DNA from 3 places in the Streptomyces sp. NPDC045899 genome. Region 2 is predicted to be linked to each of the others. Evidence: riboswitches for the same ligand, from Rfam matches in the RefSeq annotation. Region 2 holds a riboswitch; each other region holds the start of a gene.
The links. A riboswitch is a leader RNA that binds a small molecule or an ion and turns the genes downstream of it on or off. The one in region 2 is predicted to bind cobalamin.
Positions count from the first base shown of each region.

Region 1 (3,271 bases), on a different contig from region 2:
GGCCATCGGCGGCACCAGGTGGTCGATCAGGGTGGCGTGCACGCGGCGCTTGGCCTGGGTGCCCTCGCCCGGGTCGTTGACCAGGAACGGGTAGATCAGCGGCAGATCGCCGAGCGCGGCGTCGGGGCCGCAGGCGGCGGACAGTCCGGCGTTCTTGCCGGGCAGCCACTCCAGGTTTCCGTGCTTGCCCAGGTGGACCATGGCGTCGGCACCGAAGCCGCCGTCCGCCTGCGGGGTGGCCATCCAGCGGTAGGCGGCCAGGTAGTGGTGGGAGGGCGGCAGATCGGGATCGTGGTAGATGGCGATGGGGTTCTCGCCGAAGCCGCGCGGCGGCTGGATGACCACCAGCAGATTGCCGTGGCGCAGCGCGGCCAGGACGATGTCGCCGTCCGGGTTGCGGCTGGTGTCGACGAACATCCCGCCGGGCGGCGGGCCCCAGTGCTCCTCGACCGCGTCGCGCAACTGCGCGGGCAGGGTGGCGTACCAGCGGCGGTAGTCGGCGGCGGGGACGCGGACCGGGTTGGCGGCGAGCTGCTCCTCGGTGAGCCACTCCTGGTCGTGGCCGCCGGCGTCGATGAGGGCGCGGATCAGTTCGTCGCCGTCGCCGGAGACCAGGCCCGGAAGGGCGTCCGGCCCGTCCTCGGGGCCGAGGTCGTAGCCCTCGGCCCGCAGGCGGCGCAGCAGGGCGACGGCGCTGGCGGGGGTGTCGAGGCCGACGGCGTTGCCGATGCGGGAGTGCTTGGTCGGGTAGGCGGAGAGGACCAGTGCAAGACGCTTGTCGGCCGCGGGTATGTGGCGCAGCCGGGCGTGCCGTACCGCGATCCCGGCGACCCGGGCGGCGCGCTCGGGGTCGGCGACGTAGACGGGCAGTCCGTCCTCGTCGACCTCCTTGAAGGAGAACGGCACGGTGATGAGGCGGCCGTCGAACTCGGGGACGGCGACCTGGGTCGCGGCGTCCAGCGGGGAGAGCCCCTCGTCGTTCTCCTCCCAGGCGGTGCGCGAGCCGGTCAGGCACAGCGCCTGGAGCACGGGGACGTCGAGCCGGGCGAGCGCGCCCGCGTCCCACGACTCGTCGTCGCCGCCCGCGGAGGCGTCGGCGGGCCGGGTGCCACCGGCGGCGAGCACGGTGGTGACGACCGCGTCGGCCGCGCCGAGGGCCTCGATCAGCTCGGGCTCGGGCGCCCGCAGCGAGGCGACGAACAGCGGGAGCGGACGGCCCCCGGCGTCCTCCACGGCCCGGCACAGGGCCTCGACGAAGGCCGTGTTGCCGCTCATGTGGTGGGCTCGGTAGTAGAGCACCGCGACGGTGGGGCCGGTGGTGGTGCGCGCGGTGCGCTCCAGCGGGCCCCAGGTGGGGGCGGGGGCGGGCGGTTCGAAGCCGTGGCCGGTGAGCAGCACGGTGTCGGAGAGGAAGCGGGCCAGCTGCTCCAGGTTTCCGGGGCCGCCGTGGGCGAGGTAGGCGTGGGCCTCGGCGGCGATGCCGACCGGGACCGTGGACGCCTCCATGAGCTGGGCGTCCGGGGCCTGTTCACCGGTGAGGACCACCACGGGGCGGTCACCCGCGAGCAGGGTGTCCAGGCCCTCCTGCCAGGCGCGGATCCCGCCGAGCAGCCGTACGACGACGAGGTCGGCGCCCTCGAGCAGGCCGGGCAGGTCGTCGAGTGCGAGCCGGGCCGGGTTGGCCAGGCGGTACGGCACCGGGCCCGTGGCGGCACGGGCGCTGAGCAGGTCGGTGTCGGACGTCGACAGCAGCAGGATCATGACTGGGCGCCTTCCTCGGGGTCCGCGCCCCGGGCGGGTTGAAGACGGCGGGAGTTCCTGGCTCGCGCGGCTGCTGCCGTGCTCACAGTGGCGGGACCGCGCCGGAATCTCACCGGCTTCCTCCCCTGACGCCGTCAGTTGCGTCCGGCGGGTCAGGACGACCCGCCGCTCAGCATAGTAAGCGTTGCTGACCTGCCACGGGACGGTGAGGGCCGGGCGATCGTCGGTATGCTCGCCGCCATGCCCCTCCCCCCGACAACCGTCCCACCTGGGGATCAAACGCCCGCCACCGGTGTCCGGGCCCGCTCCGCCACGGACCGGACGGTCTCCGCGGACCGTGGCGGGCGTGATGACGCATGCCCCGGCGCACTGCGGCTCCACCCGGCGCACGACGGCGCACTGGCCCGTGTCCGGCTGCCCGGCGGCCTGTTGACAGGACGTCAGGCGCGGACGCTGGCGGCGGTGGCGGAGGAGCTGGGCGACGGCCGGCTCGACCTCACCTCCCGGGGAAACGTCCAGCTGCGGGGGCTTGCCGAAGGGTGCGGGGCACCCCTGGCGGAGCGGTTGCGGTCGGCGGGGCTGCTGCCGTCGGACGCGCACGACCGGGTGCGCAACATCGTGGCGTCACCGCTGAGCGGCCTGGACGGCGCCGGGCACACCGACACCTCGGTGTGGGCGCGGGAGTTGGACACACTGCTGTGCACGGCGGGGTCCGGCGAGTTGAGGGCTTTGTCGGGGTTGTCGGGTCGGTTCCTGTTCGCGCTGGACGACGGACGGGGTGATGTCGCCGCCCTGGGCGCCGATGTGACATTGATCGCAACGCCGGGCGGCGGAGCCGTCCTGGGGGTGGGTGCCGCCGGATCCGGGGGGCTGCGCATCGCGGCGGAGGACGCCCCGCGGGCCGCCGCGCTGGCGGCCGTGGAATTCCTGACGAGAGCGGAGGAAAGCGGCATCCGGGCCTGGCGGGCGCGGGAGCTCCCCGCACAACACGCCGTGACGGCCGCCGGGTTGGCGGCGCGACTCGCCGGGGCGGGCATCGGACAGGAACCGGACACCGGCGCCTGCGGTGCCGGACTGGACACGGCGCCCGGCCCATGGACGGAACCCTGCCTTCCCTCCCCCGGTCCGGTGCCCGGCCCGCACGGCCGCCACGCGGTGTCCGTGGCCGTACCGCTCGGCCGGATGAGCGCCGCCCAGTGGCGGCTGCTCGCCGCGCTCGCCTCCCGGGACGGGGCCGATGAGCTGCGTGTGACACCCTGGCGCGGCGTGGTGATCCCCGGATTCACCCCGGGGGCCGCCCGCTCCGCGGCGGACGAACTGGCCGGAGCCGGGCTGGTGACCGATCCCGGCTCACCGTGGCTCGGTGTCGGGGCCTGCACCGGGCTGCCCGGCTGCGCGAAGTCGCTGACCGATGTGCGCGCCGACGCCGGGCGGACGGTGGCGCGGACCACCGCGGGCGGCGAACGGCGTACCGTGCCGCTGCCGGTGTACTTCTCCGGCTGTGAGCGGC
Region 1 covers NZ_JBWKKP010000005.1:386,065-389,335, reverse strand. The annotation lists gene cobN (cobaltochelatase subunit CobN) at 1-1,761, opposite strand, end outside; cobalamin riboswitch at 1,794-1,943, opposite strand; gene cobG (precorrin-3B synthase) at 1,990-3,271, shown strand, end outside.
Region 1: it holds a riboswitch for cobalamin, as region 2 does, so the genes downstream of both, cobN (cobaltochelatase subunit CobN) here and metE (5-methyltetrahydropteroyltriglutamate--homocysteine S-methyltransferase) in region 2, are expected to answer to the same signal.

Region 2 (3,271 bases):
GCCTGATCAAGACCTTCGGCCACCGCACCGACTTCCTGCTGCCGGACCGCGCGAAGGTGACGATGGCGGCACCCTTCCTGCGGGCCTGCACCGAACTGCTGGTGCGCACCTGCCACAAGCGGAGTGCCCACGCCATCGGCGGAATGGCCGCGCAGGTGCCGGGCAAGGACCCGGCCGCGCACGAGGCGGCGCTCGCCACGGTGCGGCTGGACAAGGAGCGCGAGGCCGAGGACGGATTCGACGGCTCCTGGGTCGCCCATCCCGGACTGGTGCCGGTGTGCCGCGAGGTGTTCGACGGAGTGCTGGGCGACCGGCCCCATCAGCTCGACCGGACGCGCGACGACGTGGAGGTGACGGCGGTGGACCTGCTGTCGGTGCGCCGGATCAGCGGACCGCCCACACCGGAGGGCGTGCGCACCAACGTCTCGGTCGCGCTGCGCTACTACGCCGCCTGGCTGCGCGGCCAGGGCGCCGTCGCCCTCGACGGTCTGATGGAGGACGCGGCCACCGCCGAGATCGCCCGGGTGCAGATCTGGCAATGGCTGCGGCACCGGGTCATCGACCGGGCGACGGTGCTGCGCCTGCTCGATGACGAAGTCGCCGCGCTCGGTGCCGCGTATCCATGGGCACCGTGCGACGAGGTGCGGGCACTCTTCGAACGCACCGCGCTGTGCGGCGAGTTGCCGCTGTTCTTCACCCCGGACGCCTACGCCGCCCACCTCGTGCGCCGTGCGGAGGTACGGGCATGAGCGGGGACATCCGGCGCGTGGGAGTGGTCGGCGGCGGTCAGATGGGCGCGGGCATCGCCGAGGTGTGCGCACGGGCCGGGCTGGACACGGTGGTCTGTGAGGCCGACGCCACGGCCGCGCGTACCGCCCGGGAGCGCGTCACCGCCTCGCTGGACCGGGCGGTGCGGCGGGGCGGGCTGGAGCGGACCGCGGCCCGGGACGCCCTGTCCCGCCTGGTCTTCACCGGCAGTCTGGAGGATCTGTCCGACCGGCAGCTCGTCATCGAGGCGGTGATCGAGAACGCCGACGCCAAGGCCGAGGTGTTCGCCGCGCTCGACAAGACCGTCGAGGATCCGGCGGCCGTTCTGGCCACCAACACCTCCTCGATCCCCGTGATGCGCCTGGGCATGGCCACCAGCCGCGCCGACCGGGTCGTCGGACTGCACTTCTTCAACCCCGTCCCGGTGCTGCCCCTGGTGGAGGTGGTGACCTCGCTGCACACCGCCCCGGAGACGGTCACCGCGGTCGAGGAATTCGCCTCGCGCACTCTGGGCAAGACGGTCATCCGCTCCCGGGACCGGGCGGGCTTCGTCGTCAACGCCCTGCTGATCCCCTATCTGCTCTCGGCCGTCCGGATGGCGGAGTCCGGCTTCGCCACCGCCGCCGACATCGACGCGGGCATGGAGCTGGGCTGCGCCCACCCCATGGGCCCGCTCAAGCTCGCGGACCTGATCGGGCTCGACACGCTCGCCTCGATCGCCGGCTCGCTGTACGACGAGTTCAAGGAACCCCTCTACGCGCCTCCCCCACTGCTCCAGCGGATGGTGGAGGCACGGCTGCTGGGCCGCAAGACCGGCCGCGGGTTCCATGCGTACGGCCAGGGGTGAGCGACCCGGCGGACCGGGCCGAGGGGCCCGCCCGCCGGGCCCCCGCGCACCGATGGGGTGTCTCAGCTCACCCTCAGCATGCTGGACGGGTCCCACCACATCGGCGGGCGGCCCCTTAGGGTGGCCGGTGCAGCTGGTTCGCCCCGTCCGCCAGGCGGGAGGCGTCGCAAGAGGGAACCCGGTGGGAATCCGGGACTGCCCCGCAGCGGTGAGCGGGAACGACCGCCGTCATACGCACTGGGCCCGAGGAGGGCCTGGGAAGCGACGGCCAGTAGGTGTCCTCCCCTTGAGGACGTGCCCGTGAGTCCGAAGACCTGCCAACTGCCCGGGTGCGTACGACGCGTACCCGGACATCCGGTGACCTCGAGGGCGGGTCGGCGAACATACCAGGTGGACGACCGCGCCGTTGCGCGCGAGGTCGACCGTCCCGGTACGTCACCCCTTCGCGCTCTCGTCCCGTCCCCGGGATCTCAGGGATTCATCTCGCGAAGGAGATCTCCGTGACCACCAAGCCCGCAGCCGCGGCAGCACGGGCCACCGTGTACGGCTACCCCCGTCAGGGCCAGAACCGGGAACTGAAGAAGGCGATCGAGGGCTACTGGAAGGGCCGCGTCACCGCCGACGCCCTCCGCGACACCGCCGCGGAACTGCGCCGGACGAACTGGCGGCAGCTGGCCGGAGCGGGCATCCACGAGGTGCCCACCGGTGACTTCTCCTACTACGACCACGTCCTGGACACCACCGTCATGGTGGGTGCGATCCCCGACCGCCACCGGGACGCCGTCGCGGCCGATCCGCTCGACGGCTACTTCGCGATGGCGCGCGGCACCCAGGACGTGGCGCCGCTGGAGATGACCAAGTGGTTCGACACCAACTACCACTATCTGGTCCCCGAGCTGGGGCCGGACACGGTCTTCACGGCCGACTCCGCCAAGCAGGTCGCCGAGCTGACGGAGGCGCTGACCCAGGGGCTGACGGCCCGTCCGGTCCTGGTCGGCCCGGTCACCTATCTGCTGCTGGCCAAGCCCGCGCCCGGGGTGGCCGCGGACTTCGACCCGCTCACCCTCCTGGACCGGCTGCTGCCGGTGTACGCGGAGGTCCTGGCCGATCTGCGGGCCGCCGGGGCGGAGTGGGTACAGCTGGACGAACCCGCCCTCGTCCAGGACCGCACCCCGGCCGAGCTCAACGCCGCGGCCCGGGCCTACCGCGACCTCGGCGCCCTTCCCGACCGCCCCAAGCTGCTCATCGCCTCCTACTTCGACCGTCTGGGCGACGCCCTGCCCGTCCTGGCCAAGGCCCCGGTCGAGGGTCTGGCCCTGGACTTCACCGAGGCCGCCGCCGCCAACCTCGAGGATCTCGCGGCTGTCGGCGGTCTGCCCGGCAAGCGCCTGGTCGCCGGGGTCGTCAACGGCCGCAACATCTGGGTGAACGACCTGTCGGCCGCACTCTCGACGCTCGGCACCCTGCTGGGGCTGGCGGGCCAGGTCGATGTGTCCGCGTCCTGCTCGCTTCTGCACGTCCCGCTGGACGCCGCCGTGGAGCGCGACATCGCGCCGCAGATCCTGCGCTGGCTCTCCTTCGCACGGCAGAAGACACGGGAGATCGTCACCCTCGCCAAGGGCCTCGCCCGGGGAACCCACACGATCGCCGCCGAAC
Region 2 covers NZ_JBWKKP010000010.1:118,180-121,450, reverse strand. The annotation lists gene aceB (malate synthase A) at 1-749, shown strand, start outside; gene AC07FT_RS17065 (3-hydroxybutyryl-CoA dehydrogenase) at 746-1,615, shown strand; cobalamin riboswitch at 1,733-1,951, shown strand; gene metE (5-methyltetrahydropteroyltriglutamate--homocysteine S-methyltransferase) at 2,116-3,271, shown strand, end outside.

Region 3 (3,271 bases), on a different contig from region 2:
TCGTCGGTGACCTCCAGGATCTCGGTGCAGAGGTTGGAGGAGTGGACGACCTTGCCGGGCTCGGCGGTCTGGTTGGCGGTGCGGTTGGCGGCGTCCTTGAACGTCATCCAGCCGTTGCCGGTCTGCGCGAGCGTGCGCATCATCCGGGCGTAGAGCTGGCGCGCCGGGACCTGCTTGACGGCGCGGCCCTCGGCCTCGGCCCTGCGGTACGCGGCGTCGAACTCCTCGCCCCACAGGTCCACCAGCTGCGGCGCGTCGGCCGGGGAGAACAGCGACCAGTCGGCGTCCGCCTCGACGCGGCGCATGAACTCGTCCGGGATCCAGTGGGCGATGTTGAGGTTGTGGGTGCGGCGGGCTTCCTCACCGGTGTTGTCCCGCAGCTCCAGGAACTCCTCGATGTCCGCGTGCCAGGTCTCCAGGTAGACACAGGCCGCGCCCTTGCGCCGGCCGCCCTGGTTGACGGCGGCCACCGAGGCGTCCAGCGTGCGCAGGAACGGCACGATGCCGTTGGAGTGCCCGTTGGTGCCGCGGATCAGCGAACCGCGGGCCCGGATGCGGGAGTAGGACAGACCGATGCCGCCCGCGTGCTTCGACAGCCGCGCGACCTGGTGGTAGCGGTTGTAGATGGAGTCCAGCTCGTCCAGCGGCGAGTCCAGCAGGTAGCACGAGGACATCTGCGGGTGCCGGGTGCCGGAGTTGAACAGCGTGGGGGAGCTGGGCAGGTAGGACAGGGTGCTGGTGAGCCGGTACAGCTCGGCGACCTCGTCCAGGGCCCGCTCGCCGAGGTTCTCGGCCAGACCGCAGGCGACCCGGAGGAGGAAGTGCTGCGGGGTCTCGATGACCTGACGGGTGATCGGGTGGCGCAGCAGGTAGCGGCTGTACAGGGTGCGCAGTCCGAAGTAGCCGAAGCGCTTGTCGGCGCCGTCCGCCAGCGCCCGCTCCACCAGCGCGTCCAGCCGGGCGGCATGGGTGGTGACGAACTCGGCGGTGCTGTCGGCGATCAGGCCCTCGCGGTGGCCCACCGCGACCGAGGACGAGAAGGAGACCGCGCCCTGCCCGGCCGCCTCCTCGGTGATCGTCAGGGCCAGCAGCCGCGCGGCCAGCCGGGAGTACTCCGGCTCCTCCGCGATCAGCCCGGCCGCCGCCTCGGTCGCCAGGGTGCGCAACTCCGCCTCGTCCGAGCCGGGATGGCGGCCGCGCAGGGCGGCGGCCGCGACTTTGCCGGGGTCGGTGGCGGGCAGGTCGGCGGTGAGCCCGGTGAGGGTCCGCAGCAGCGCGGTACCGGGCGCGTCGGCCACTGCCTGGGAAGCCGCTGCCTCTGAAACCGGGTCGGCGGGCGCGATGGTCACTGAAGTGTTCTCCCTCGCTCGGCTGGGGGCCAGGAGGGATGGGGAGCGAAGGCCGCGTACGGGCATGACGAATTCGCACTACCGTACGAACGCATACCGCGCAGCGTCCAACGGCCCAACCCGCGAGGCCCGGACGTATTCAGACGGCCGTCGGCAGGTCATCGGACTCACGGGTACACATATGCGCACACGTACACCGTTGCGGGACAGTTCCGGATTCCCACCGGATTCCCCTGCGTCGACAGCGAGGACGAGCATACATCTTGTGTCGGCCGACGCACGCGCCCCCACATCTTGTGTCGCCCACGGGGGAGTTTCCCACGTATGTGCTATTGCGGGGTGGCCTCCGTCCGCTGTTCCCGGGCCTTTTCCCGCCAGCCGGCCAGGGCGTGGGCAAGCCGGGAGCGGTAGTCGGCGTAGCCGTGTTCGAAGGTCTCACGGCGGTCCGGATCGGGTGTGACGGTGCGTGTGTCGGCCTGCCAGCGCTCCGGGTCGACCGGCTCACCGAGGCTCTCCCAGGCGACCACGACCGCGCCGCGCGCCCCCACTTCGGGCTCCCCGGGGATCCGCACCGGACGGCCGATGACATCCGCGAACAACTGGGTCCAGGCCCGGGACCGGGTGCCGCCGCCGCACAGCGCCAGGCTCGCGGAGAGCCCGGCCGCCTCCAGGCAGTGCCGGGCGGCGTAGGCGATGGACTCGCAGACCGCGCGGACCGCGTCGGCGCGGGTCGAGGCGAGGGTGAGCCCGTCGAGCCGTCCCTGGGCGGCGGGTTCGACGAACGGCGCCCGCTCGCCCGCCCCGGACAGGAACGGCAGTGCGGTGACTCCACGGGCGCCGGGCGGGCTGTCGGCCAGTATCCCGTCGAGGCCGGCGGTGGTGGCCCCGGTGAACTCCAGCGCCCATTCCAGGGCCGCGGTGCCGACCATCGCGGGCATCGCCCGCAGCCAGCGTGTGGGGTCGGGGGTGCACAGCCACATCCCGGCCGGATCGGCGGCCGGGTCGATCCGGGCGTCGTCGGTCAGCACCTGGCAGGCCAGGGTGGTGCCCACGATCAGCAGTCCGTCGCCCCGCTCCCGCACCCCGCTGCCGATGGCGCAGGCGGGCAGGTCGTAGGGGCCCGCGGCGACCGGGAGTCCGGCCGGGAGCCCGAGCAGCCGGGCGCCCTCCTCGTGCAGCGGGGCGAGTGCCCCGGGCGCGGCGGGCTCCGGCAACAGCCGTGCGTACCCGGCGATTCCGCACATCTCCAGCGCGTCGCGGACATAGCGGCGGGTGGTGACATCGAGGAACGGCAGCGAGGCATCGGAGGCGTCCACCCCGATCACCCCGGTCAGCCGCTGGGCGACCGCGTCCACGCAGTAGCCCGCGACCTCGGCCCGCTCCAGCGACCGCGGTTCATGCTCGGCGAGCCAGGCCAGCAGCGGGGCGTGGCAGCCGGGGAACACCCCCGAACCGGTACGGGCCCACAGCGCCCGCAGGGTGCCGTCCGCGCGCCAGCGGGCCACTGTCTCCGCCGCCCTGCCGTCCATCCACGAGATCGGCGGACGCACCGCCCGGCCCGCCGCGTCGCGCAGCCACAGCCCGTCCCCCTGGCCGGTCAGGGCGAGTGCGACGGGAGGCGCGGGCAGGGCGGCGGCGACCTCGCGGCACACCTCGGCCACGGTGCGCAGCACGTCCTCCAGGTCCTGTTCGACCCGGCCCCCAGGCCGCCGGTCCAGCCGGCTGGGGCGGCTCGCGGACGCGATGGCCCGCCCGTCCCGGCCGAAGGCCACGGCCTTGGTGACCGATGTGCCGATATCGACTCCGATCATCACCCGGTCGGTGCTCATGGCGTACGGGCCTCCGTGGCATCGAGGTTGGCGGGGAGGGCGGGGTGGGCGAGTTTCTCGCCGCGTACGTACCGGGCGACCTCGGCCGCGGTG
Region 3 covers NZ_JBWKKP010000002.1:13,570-16,840, reverse strand. The annotation lists gene AC07FT_RS02575 (ribonucleoside-diphosphate reductase subunit alpha) at 1-1,349, opposite strand, end outside; cobalamin riboswitch at 1,485-1,613, opposite strand; gene AC07FT_RS02570 (FGGY family carbohydrate kinase) at 1,679-3,178, opposite strand; gene AC07FT_RS02565 (2-hydroxyacid dehydrogenase) at 3,175-3,271, opposite strand, start outside.
Region 3: it holds a riboswitch for cobalamin, as region 2 does, so the genes downstream of both, AC07FT_RS02575 (ribonucleoside-diphosphate reductase subunit alpha) here and metE (5-methyltetrahydropteroyltriglutamate--homocysteine S-methyltransferase) in region 2, are expected to answer to the same signal.